2 regions of the Bacillus sp. C-3-6 genome follow, and region 2 is predicted to be linked to the other one. Evidence: riboswitches for the same ligand, from Rfam matches in the RefSeq annotation. Region 2 holds a riboswitch; the other holds the start of a gene.
What was found. Region 2 has a riboswitch for magnesium ahead of mgtE (magnesium transporter). Riboswitches for the same ligand answer to the same signal wherever they lie in the genome.
Positions count from the first base shown of each region.

Region 1: it holds a riboswitch for magnesium, as region 2 does, so the genes downstream of both, ACW0JX_RS08045 (P-type ATPase) here and mgtE (magnesium transporter) in region 2, are expected to answer to the same signal.

Region 1 covers NZ_CM137247.1:1,542,649-1,547,872, forward strand. Annotated here, with positions in the region: gene ACW0JX_RS08035 (glutathionylspermidine synthase family protein) at 1-1,116, shown strand, start outside; gene ACW0JX_RS08040 (DUF350 domain-containing protein) at 1,109-1,495, shown strand; M-box (ykoK) riboswitch at 1,709-1,874, shown strand; gene ACW0JX_RS08045 (P-type ATPase) at 2,210-2,935, shown strand; gene ACW0JX_RS08050 (5'-3' exonuclease) at 3,068-3,934, shown strand; gene ACW0JX_RS08055 (FbpB family small basic protein) at 4,290-4,430, shown strand; gene ACW0JX_RS08060 (acyltransferase family protein) at 4,759-5,224, shown strand, end outside.
Region 2 covers NZ_JBSSBE010000002.1:31,578-36,801, forward strand. Annotated here, with positions in the region: gene ACW0JX_RS26980 (phosphodiester glycosidase family protein) at 1-861, opposite strand, end outside; gene mgtE (magnesium transporter) at 1,019-2,347, opposite strand; M-box (ykoK) riboswitch at 2,629-2,794, opposite strand; M-box (ykoK) riboswitch at 3,300-3,476, shown strand; gene ACW0JX_RS26990 (FtsW/RodA/SpoVE family cell cycle protein) at 3,662-4,789, shown strand.

The DNA of each region.
Region 1 (5,224 bases), on a different replicon from region 2:
CAATTACACTTAGCGACTGAACGAATGGGGAAAATATTTTTTAAGACTGCTAGACTGCTGCGTAATTTAAGTGACGAACAGCTTCTAGATCTTGGCTTTCCATCCGCGAGTTTATCATTCATTAGAATGAAAGGGCTTTATCCTGAATCTGTAATTTCGCGATTTGATTTTGCTGTAACAGAGGATAATAAAATCAAAATGCTTGAGTTTAATAGTGATACACCAACTTTTATTGTGGAATGTTTTCGAATGAATGGGAAAGTATGTGAAAATCTAGGCTATGATGATCCAAACTCGGATCAAGAACGATTGCTATCTTCTGGTGTAACGAAAGCAGTAATGGAAGCGACAAAGGGATTAGATAATCCAAATGTTGTTTTTACAGCACATCATGAACATATCGAGGATTGGAATACCACTATGTATTTAAGTCAGCTATGCCATGTTGAAAATAAAGTAGTGCCAATGTCAGAACTTAGAATTACAAAGGATGCTCTAGTCGATAAAGATGGGGCGAAGATTGATGTTTTATATCGCCAAACATATCCGATAGAAGATTTAATTGAGGATCAAGATCCTGAAACAGGAGATTTGGTAGGTGTGGAACTGTTACAACTTGTAAAAGCCGGAAAGCTTTTTATAATAAATCCTTTGTCAGCATTTTTACTTCAGCCAAAATCAATTCAGTGCCTTATTTGGGGGTTAGCAGAAGAAGAGGTCTTTTATACAAATGAGGAACAACAGTGGATTAAAGAATATATGTTACCTACATATTTAGAACCAGATTTATTTTTAGGAAAAGGTTCTTTCGTTCAAAAACCTTCATTTGGGAGAGAAGGAGATACAATTACGATTCGCGATAAAGACGAAAATATTATGCTTCAAAATGCATACGAAACGTATAAAGCGTCACTGCCGATATTTCAAAAGTATACCGAACTGCCAGTCGTATCCTTGGAAACAGAAAAAGGGATCGAGAAACTGTCATATGTGTTTGGTTCGTTTTTAATTGCTGGAAAAGCGAGTAGTATCGGTATTCGTGCGGGAGAAAAGATTACAGGAAATGAATCGTACTATTTACCGGTAGGTATAAAAAGGAGGGGGAAAAATGATTAATTTTTTATTATATTTAGCAGTAACACTCGGCCTTTTATGTATAGGTCTGTTCTTGATGGAAGTGACAACGAAAGTAAAGGAATTTAAGTTAATGGCTCAAGGAAATAAGGCGGTAAGCTATGTGCTTGGAGGACGATTACTTGGGTTAGCTGTTGTTTTATATTCGACAGCAGCTAATTCAATTTCACTTCTTGATATGATTTCGTGGGGAGCAGTTGGGATTTTGGCTCAAATTATCGTCTTTTATTTAGCTGAGTGGCTTACACCACGCTTTAATATAAACAAAAGTCTCGAAGAAGATAATCAAGCAGTCGGTCTTTTTCTTATGTTTTTATCGCTTTCGATTGGGATTGTAATCGCTGGTTGTATAACTTATTAAAAACTTTACGTTTAAACGTAAAGTTTTTAATTTTATCCCGCTATTTGCCGGGCAGCCCGATTGGTGAGGGCTAATAATCAGTGGGGGATGAACAAAACCCCCACTGATTAAAGTTTCACTTTATATACGTTAGTTTGCCATACCTTTTGAAAAAATTGTAGGCTACGGTTGACATCTATTTTAAATAAGAGTAACATTTTCAATGTAATGAAAATAAGTCTCTGTTAGGTGAGGCTCCTGTATAGAGAAATGCTACTGCCCAAAAATGTCGAGAGACGCCAATGGGTCAACAGGAATGATCGAATTAAGGTTTTTCTTAACGTAGCTGGTAATGTACCTATGCTATACAGTGCTAAAACTCGGCGAGGGAGAGGTCCGTAGATTTCTAATTATATTAGAAATCGTTTATTTGTGTATGTAATGGCCACTACTCTCTTAAGGGTAGGGGTCTTTTTTGTTACCAAGCTATGAGTAATTTCATAGTATAAACTATAAAATTAAACGAGGAGGTGAGGAGCATGTCAAATTCTGACTCGGTTCCGTTACCCATATACTTCAAATCAAAAATATATGATGTAGGCAGGAAACGATTTGTTCCTCCCTCTATATTTATCACAATGTAGCGTTTATAAAGCGCTAGACACTTTCACAGTAAAGTGGATAAATTGAGAAACAAAGCGTTTCTTCCTATGTTGTAAAGGAGGAGACGATAATATGTTATATGCAAACAAAACTGTGGGTAACACGTCATATAAACTAAATAAAAAATCAATAAAAGAACAAACAATGCTCCAAAAAAATAAAGATTTATTAATTGAAATTGCAACAAGAGATGTAAAATCTGTATTTGCATATTTTAAAACAACAAGAGACGGACTATCAATGAAAGAGGCGCAAAAACGTATTCAAGTATATGGCCGAAATGAACTAACTTCAAAAAGAGCAATTCTTGCAGAAGTAATGATGAAGCTTGGTGGCATGATTCCAGGTTTTTCAAAACAACGTGTGTGTGATGAATTACAACGTGAAACGATTACTGTATCTAGAGTAGAATGTTCTAGTAGTACAGGGCTAAATAGTGAACTGAAAATGATGGAGATACCAGTGCAAGAACTTGTACCTGGAGATATGATTTTTCTTTCGGCTGGAGATGCTGTGCCAGCTGATGTACGTATTATTTATGCAGATGATTTATTAGTGAATGAGTCTGTGTTAACGGGAAACGAAGCGAGTATAGAGAAGTTTGAAAGCTGCTATCACCTTGAACGTAAACGATTTATTCCATTAAAACGGATGAAAGATTATAATCCACTTGAGCTTGAAAATGTATGTTTTAAAGGTTCACATATCGTTAGTGGAAGTGCAAAGGCTGTCGTTGTTTCTACTGGAAAAAATACGTATTCAGGCATATTGCATACTTGTTGTAGTAGAACGTCTTAATGTGTTAATGGTGCTAAATATACAAAAACAATGTATAATAGACAAAGTTGAGCAAAAACGTAGAATGGTAATCTATTTATATAACCTTACGTGATAACGTGAGGTTATTATTTTTTTAATAGGAGAGGAATTATGAAAAAAGTATTATTAGTTGATGGTATGGCACTATTATTTCGTGCTTTTTACGCAACAAGTGTCTACGGACAATTTATGAAACGACAAGATGGAACCCCTACGAATGGGATTCATGGTTATATGAAACACTTGTTAACAGCTACGCAAGCGATTGAACCAACACATATCGTTACATGCTGGGATATGGGAAGTACGACATTTAGAACAGAATCGTTCTCGAATTATAAAGCAAATCGTGCAGCGCCACCAGAAGAATTAATTCCTCAATTTGATTTAGTACAAGAAATGACTGCGAAATTATCCATTCCAGTTATCGGTATGAAAGGCTACGAAGCGGACGATTGTATCGGTACGCTTGCAAAACAATACTGCAATGAAGCTGAAGTTTATATTTTAACTGGTGATACAGATTTACTTCAACTTGTTGATAAGAACGTTACGGTTATGCTTCTGCGTAAAGGAATTGGAAATTACGAATATTACACACCGGAGAAAATCATGGAAGAAAAAGGTGTAGAGCCGTGGCAAATCGTCCATGCAAAAGCTTTCATGGGAGATACAAGTGATAATTATCCAGGTGTAAAAGGTATCGGTGAAAAAACAGCGTATAAGCTTATTCAAGAGCACGGAACAGTATCCGCTGTACTAGAAAATGTAGAATCATTAACAAAAGCGCAGCGTACGAAGATTGAAAGTGATTTAGAGAACTTAAATATTTCGTTGCAATTAGCACAAATTCACTGTGAAGTTCCAATTTCATGTTTACTAGAAGAGGGATTACACACAATGGATGAAGAAAAACTTAGATTTGTTTGTGAAGAAATGAATTGGGGAAGACCTGAAATATTAATAAATATGCTATAAATAGTTTGGAAAGAGGGATGTTGCATAAGTCGAAATTTGACTTGGTGACACCTTCTTTTTGTTTTTGTAAACAGTATTATAGTAAATAAAATTATGTCGAACTCAATTTTAAATATATAAATGTTTCGACAAGATATAATGATAAAAGTTGATGGGAATAGTAATTTTTATAATGAAGTGAATTAATTTCAACATAGTTTTAGAGAGTCTTTTTTTCATGTTCACAAAGTTGTCAGAAAATAAATGGAATTTTCATATGAAGTTCAAATAGAATTCACAACAATCAATTATTATAAGGACACACAGATAATTCTTTATCTTTTATATAAACCATCCCCCAAGGAGGACAATGAAAATGAGAAAAAAAGTGAGAAAATCTTTTAAACAATTATTAATTGAAAATAAACAATCACTATTAAATAATAAAGAAAATATGAAAGAAATTGAAGAGAGAATTGAGAAACGACATGTAGCATATAGTGGTGCTAGTAATTAAATAAAATAAAAAAGATAGCCTATGTAGGCTATCTTTTTTATTTTATATTGAAAAAACGCTATTCATCTCTTTAATTTTGTAAATATGCAAGAAATTTTTATAGTGTTTTTCTATCAATATTACTCATTTTTCGAGGTTGAAATTGGTATATACCAATTTTTGAGATTCGCTATTCATAATATTACAAAAAATGTTACAATACACTCAAATTTATACTATAAAATCATTTTAATATGAAAAATTGGAATGAAAAGAAAGGAGAGGAATATGAATAAAGATGTCGCTTTGAAATGATTATTATCATTTCATTAGGAGTTGATGTAAAAAGATGAAGAGATACGAGGAATTGGATTCTATAAGAGGGATTTCTTCATTAATAGTAATGATCGGTCATCATTTAATGATTTTTTCAGCATTTCAAAATTACAGCTATGAAGATAATAAACCATTTGTTGTGTATCTATTAAAAGAAACGCCTGCTCGTCTTATTTTTAGTAGTGGTAACGAATCTGTTATTATCTTTTTTGTTTTGAGCGGATTTGTTTTGTATGAATCTATTCAAAAAACCTATAGTAGCTATGGGTCATACCTTTTAAAACGTATATGCAGAATATATATTCCTTATATTGTGGCAATAATTATAGCTATTATATGCCAGGCTACAATTAGTGAATATGGTATTTCTTATTTAAGTGAATGGTTTAATCGCTCATGGACGATTGAAAGTTCTCCAAGCTTAATAGCGCAACATATTTTATTGGTTGGGAAATATAATACAGATGCATATAACGGTG
Region 2 (5,224 bases):
TAGAATATCTTGACACTCTTTTAACGTAGCCCCTATACTATGCGTCTGTCTACCGTCAATAACTAGAAACATAATTGTACCATCTTCTTTTTGTGCCATAATACTTCGCGGTGCAGAGCCCCAGCCACCGTCTCCTTCTGTAATCATTTTTTCTCCATTTACAATTAACTGTGGCATAAATCCTGCCGCTGAAACGACTTGTTTATCCAAAAGTTGTTGGGTAGAATAATTTCCTGTTATCATTTGCCCAAACTTTGTTAAACCCGTAATAATTGTAGGGGTATTTCTATCCATATTCGTATCAATAGCTTCCCCATTTTCTATTACTATTCCAGTTGCAACATTTCCTCCACCTCTTCCTGTTTCATCAGCAAATCCACTTGCATTCACAGCAACAAGTGCATGATTACGCTTTGCCATTACGCTAATTTTTTCTCCTCTGTTAGCGCCCTGTGTTCCTTGATGGCTAACAAGTTTAACATTGAAGGGATTGCTAATAGTAACTAATTTCCCTTCAAAAAGAAAGCGACTATCTTTGTTACTTTTAATTGTTTCTACATCAATTTCTAATGGTTGATTTTTAAATTCTTCTAATCTTTTTCCTGCTATTTTTTTATAAATATGCTCATCACTGTTTGACCATTTCGGATGGTTAATTCTATCTTGCAGTTTATCTAGTTCCTTTTGGGATAGGAATGTATATTTCGCATATTGTGGATGCTGAGAAGTTAGTATACTCCCAGCCATTGTTATACGAAGCTCTCGGCCATAGCTAGTACCAAATAATATTCCTATGCCAATAAGCATGAAAATAGACAACAGTAGCAAAATTCGTTTGAAGATTTTTCTTAGATGTTTCATAGTTTTATCCTCCAGCATTCATTACATTCAATAAATCCATTAAAATATTATTTATCTCAAGACATAAGTGTTTGATTTCCTCATGCCTGAATTCCCCATTATATTTTAGCAATTAAGGCAAAATACTTATTCCAAATTTCGTTTTTTCATTGTATATTTATAAATTTAATAACGTTTTTGCAACCATGAAATAAATTACTAATCCTGTTCCGTCAACAAATGTTGTAATAAATGGACCTGAAACAACTGCAGGATCTAGTTTTAATTTTCTTAGAATCAAAGGTAAAACAGCTGCTACAAGAGAGGCCCAAATAACAATAAATAATAAAGTGATTGCTACAACTTGTGCAACTTCTGTTCCAACTCCTAACATATAAGCGCGAGTGAGCCCAGCTACCGCAAGTGCAAGTCCAAGAAGCATACCAATTGCAAATTCCTTTTTCATTACACGGAAAATGTCTTTAAATTTCACCTCTCCAATACCAATTGCACGAGTAATTGTTGCTACAACCTGTGTTCCTGTATTCCCACCAGTACCTACTAATAACGGAACAAAGAAAGCAAGGGCAACTACAGTTTCAATTTCGTCTTCAAAATACTTTAATACTGTACCTGTATATGCCTCAGCAACAAAAAGAAGTAATAACCATGGTAGACGTTTTAAGAAAATGCTCCAAATGCTAGCTTCAAAGTAAGATTGATTCAATGGTTCACTTCCGCCTAACTTTTGAATATCTTCTGTAGCTTCTGCTTCCATAACATTCATTACGTCATCAAATGTTATAATACCAATCATTTTATTATTTGCTGTTGTCACAGGTATTGCTGCTAAATTATAATTCAGGAGCTTTTTTACAACTTCTTGCTGGTCAACTTCAGCTTGTACTGAAATTACCTCTTGAATCATAATAGTAGATAATATCTCTTCATCTGCTGCTAGTAATAACTCATGTATGGAAACGATTCCCTCAAGATAACCATGACTATCAAGAACATAACTATAAGATATTGATTCTACATTTTCAGAATGTTCCCTAATGTACTTCAATGTCATTTTTACTGACCAATTTCCTCTAACTGCAACAAAATCACTTGTGACAAGACTTCCTGCCGTTTCAGGTTTGAAATTCATCAATTTTTTTACGTTATGTTTTGTAATTTTGTCTAGATACGCCATTAATTTAGCTTGTTTTTCAGGATGAACCGCTAGAAGTAAATCTACTAATTCATCAATCGGTTGTAAATTTAGTAACTTTTTAGCTTTGTTTTCAGATAAGTGAATTAAGATATTATATTTTTCTTCTGCACTCATATATTGAAGAATTTTAGAGCTTTTTAATACGGGAATCGTATTTAGCAATATGATTTGATCTTCAATTGAAAATCTTTTTACTTCTTGTGCAACATCATACGACGGAAGACGTAAAACTTTCTCTGCATCCAAATTATTTTTGGTTACAAGTAATTCTTTTAATAATTTCTTCATGTTAACTCCTCCTCATATTGCTAAGGGAGACTCTAGAGTTTCATGAGTGGTTTTGTTTTATTTTATCTGTCTTAAATTTTTTATTAAAGCAATAATAGTTACATTGCAATCAATTCATTAGTTAGAATTACCTCCTTTTTGAATATAGACAAGATAAAAATAAATAAAATTAAACAGAAAAACCTTTACTCAAAAAGGAGTAAAGGTTTTTTCACAATACAAATAAATGATTATTAAGACCGCCCTGCCAAAATCACAGAGGTGCCTTTCTATCAAATCGTATACCACTCCCTCGTTGAGTTTTAGCACTGTATAGCATAGGTTTTTATAACCAGCTACATTAAGAAGGGCCTTAATCCGACCGTTCCTGTTGACCCATTGGCGTCTCTCGACATTTTTGGGCAGCAGCGTTTCTCTATACAGGAGCCTCACCTAACAAAGTTTATTGAATTACTTCAAAATTTAAACCAGAATTTAATATTTGTCAACTGACTTTCAATTCCATTCATAAAAAAATCTTTTATAGAAAATTAAATTATATTTTATTATAAATTTAAAATTCCCCTTAAAAACATAGAATTCAAATAGATTTAATTCGAAGAAGCGTTATAAAACATATGAAACTTATTGTTTTTAATCAAATTCCAATTGTATAACAAAAGATAAATAATTAGTCATTCTTTATATCAAAAGAACAGTCTAAAAAAATCTTCTTTTATAATTAAAATCTTCTTTACTGTTTATCAAATTTATGTGGTTAAACTACTTAATCACACGATACACTACAAGTCAAAAATATGTACTTATACGGAATGATTACATACATTTTCTCTTATCATTTCTCAAAGGACTATAAAGCAATAAAATAAATAAAATTAGCAATACGGTTGCTTGACAGGCAAAAAAAATATATTTATGCTTGCTACACGAAACAAACACATAAAATTTATATTGCTTAACCTGTTAGGTGAGGCTCCTATGCAAACACAGGCTATTGCCCAAAAATGTCGAAAGACGCCAATGGGTAGAACAGGAATTGTCGGATTAAGGCTCTTCTTAAGATAGCTAAGTAATGAATTTTCATTACTTTACGTTGTATAGTGCCAAAGCTCTACTAGGGGGAGAAAAGCCTTATTTAGTCATGCCATTTTGAATCCCTCTAGTTACATACTAGGGGTATTTTTGCGTGAAAAAACAGGGAGTAAGCGATAGAATCTTCCCAAACAAAAGTCATATTTAATAATTGACGAGAACAAGATTCTATTCATAAGCAAATGGAATATTATGTTTTTTTTAAATCAGGAGGATATTAAAATGAAAAAAATATTAAAACTCGATTATCTATTGCTCCTTCCTCTATTCATAACTTGTACTTTAGGTATTATCATGATGTATAGCGCGAGCTCCATTGTCGCTGTCCAACATTACGGTTATAACAGTAGACATTTTGTTGATTCTCAATTAACAAAGCTACTTTTAGGAACAATAGGGTTAATAGTTTGTGCTTTACTCCCATATGAAATATGGAAAAAACGAATAGTCTCAATCTGTATTATGGTTGGGGGGACTTTTTTATTAATTATGGTTTTATGGAAAGGAAAAGTGGTGAATAATGCTCAATCATGGATCTTTGGAATACAGCCAGCTGAATTTCTTAAATTAGGAACAATCCTTGTAACAGCCCGTTTTTTTGCATTGCGACAAGAACAAGCTAAAAATAACTGGAGTGGTATCGGAAAACTTTTATTTTTTTTAGCTACAATTTTTTTTCTTATCTTTAAACAACCAAATTTAGGATCTGCACTTTTAATATTAGGTATAGGTTTTAGCATATTTCTTTGTTCAGGAATAAATATAAATCTACTAATCAAAAGAACTACCATCGGTTCTATTTTATGGTTACCTATTTTATATTATTTGATTCAATATAGTTTATCAGAAGTTCAAAAGACACGTATTACTACGATTTTCAATCCCTTTCTTGATGCGCAAGGAAATGGATACCAGCTTGTAAACTCTTTTATTGCCATGGGCTCTGGAGGAATCATTGGTCGTGGATTTGGAAATAGCATACAAAAAACAGGTTATCTTCCAGAACCACACACTGATTTTATAATGGCAATAGTTTCTGAAGAACTGGGATTTATTGGTGTATTTATTCTATTGGTTGGAGTTTTGACTATAGTACTTCGCTCCTTAAAAATTGCACAATTATGTGTAGATCCATTCGGCAGTTTTATAGCAATTGGTATAGGATGTATGATTGGTATGCAATCAGTTGTAAATTTAGGTGGTATTACGGGACTATTTCCTCTTACAGGTACTCCATTTCCATTTGTAAGTTTTGGTGGAAGTTCTTTAATGGTGAATTTAATAGCAATAGGAATATTGCTTAATATCTCAATTTTCAATAAAATAAGATTTCTCCCTCAGGATATATAGCTAATATACTCATATTGTCTTATTAAATAAACCGGTTTAACAACCTTCGATTATATATTCTATACTGATTTTCTCCTAGAAATATTTAACTTATGAAGCAAGCGAACAGTTTTTAGTTTATCTTCCCTTTTTATTTAGCTAGGTATTCTAAAGTACAAGGAAGCATATGTAATTGTAGTTCATCAGCAAATCAAATTAGCATTTAGTTATTCCATTAAAGAGCGCTTTAAAGAAATAATTAAAGCCTAAATTCTTATTTATAACACCGAGAATTTAGGCTTTGTATATTTAAATTCCCTTAACTTTTTAAATCCGTATTTTTTCTGAAGCTCCACTGTAAGTAAGTACAACTGAAGTCTTACCATACGCCCCATCACTATCAAATCAAAAAACACATTCTTCCCCACGGCATATAAAAAAATAAGATTTCTATTT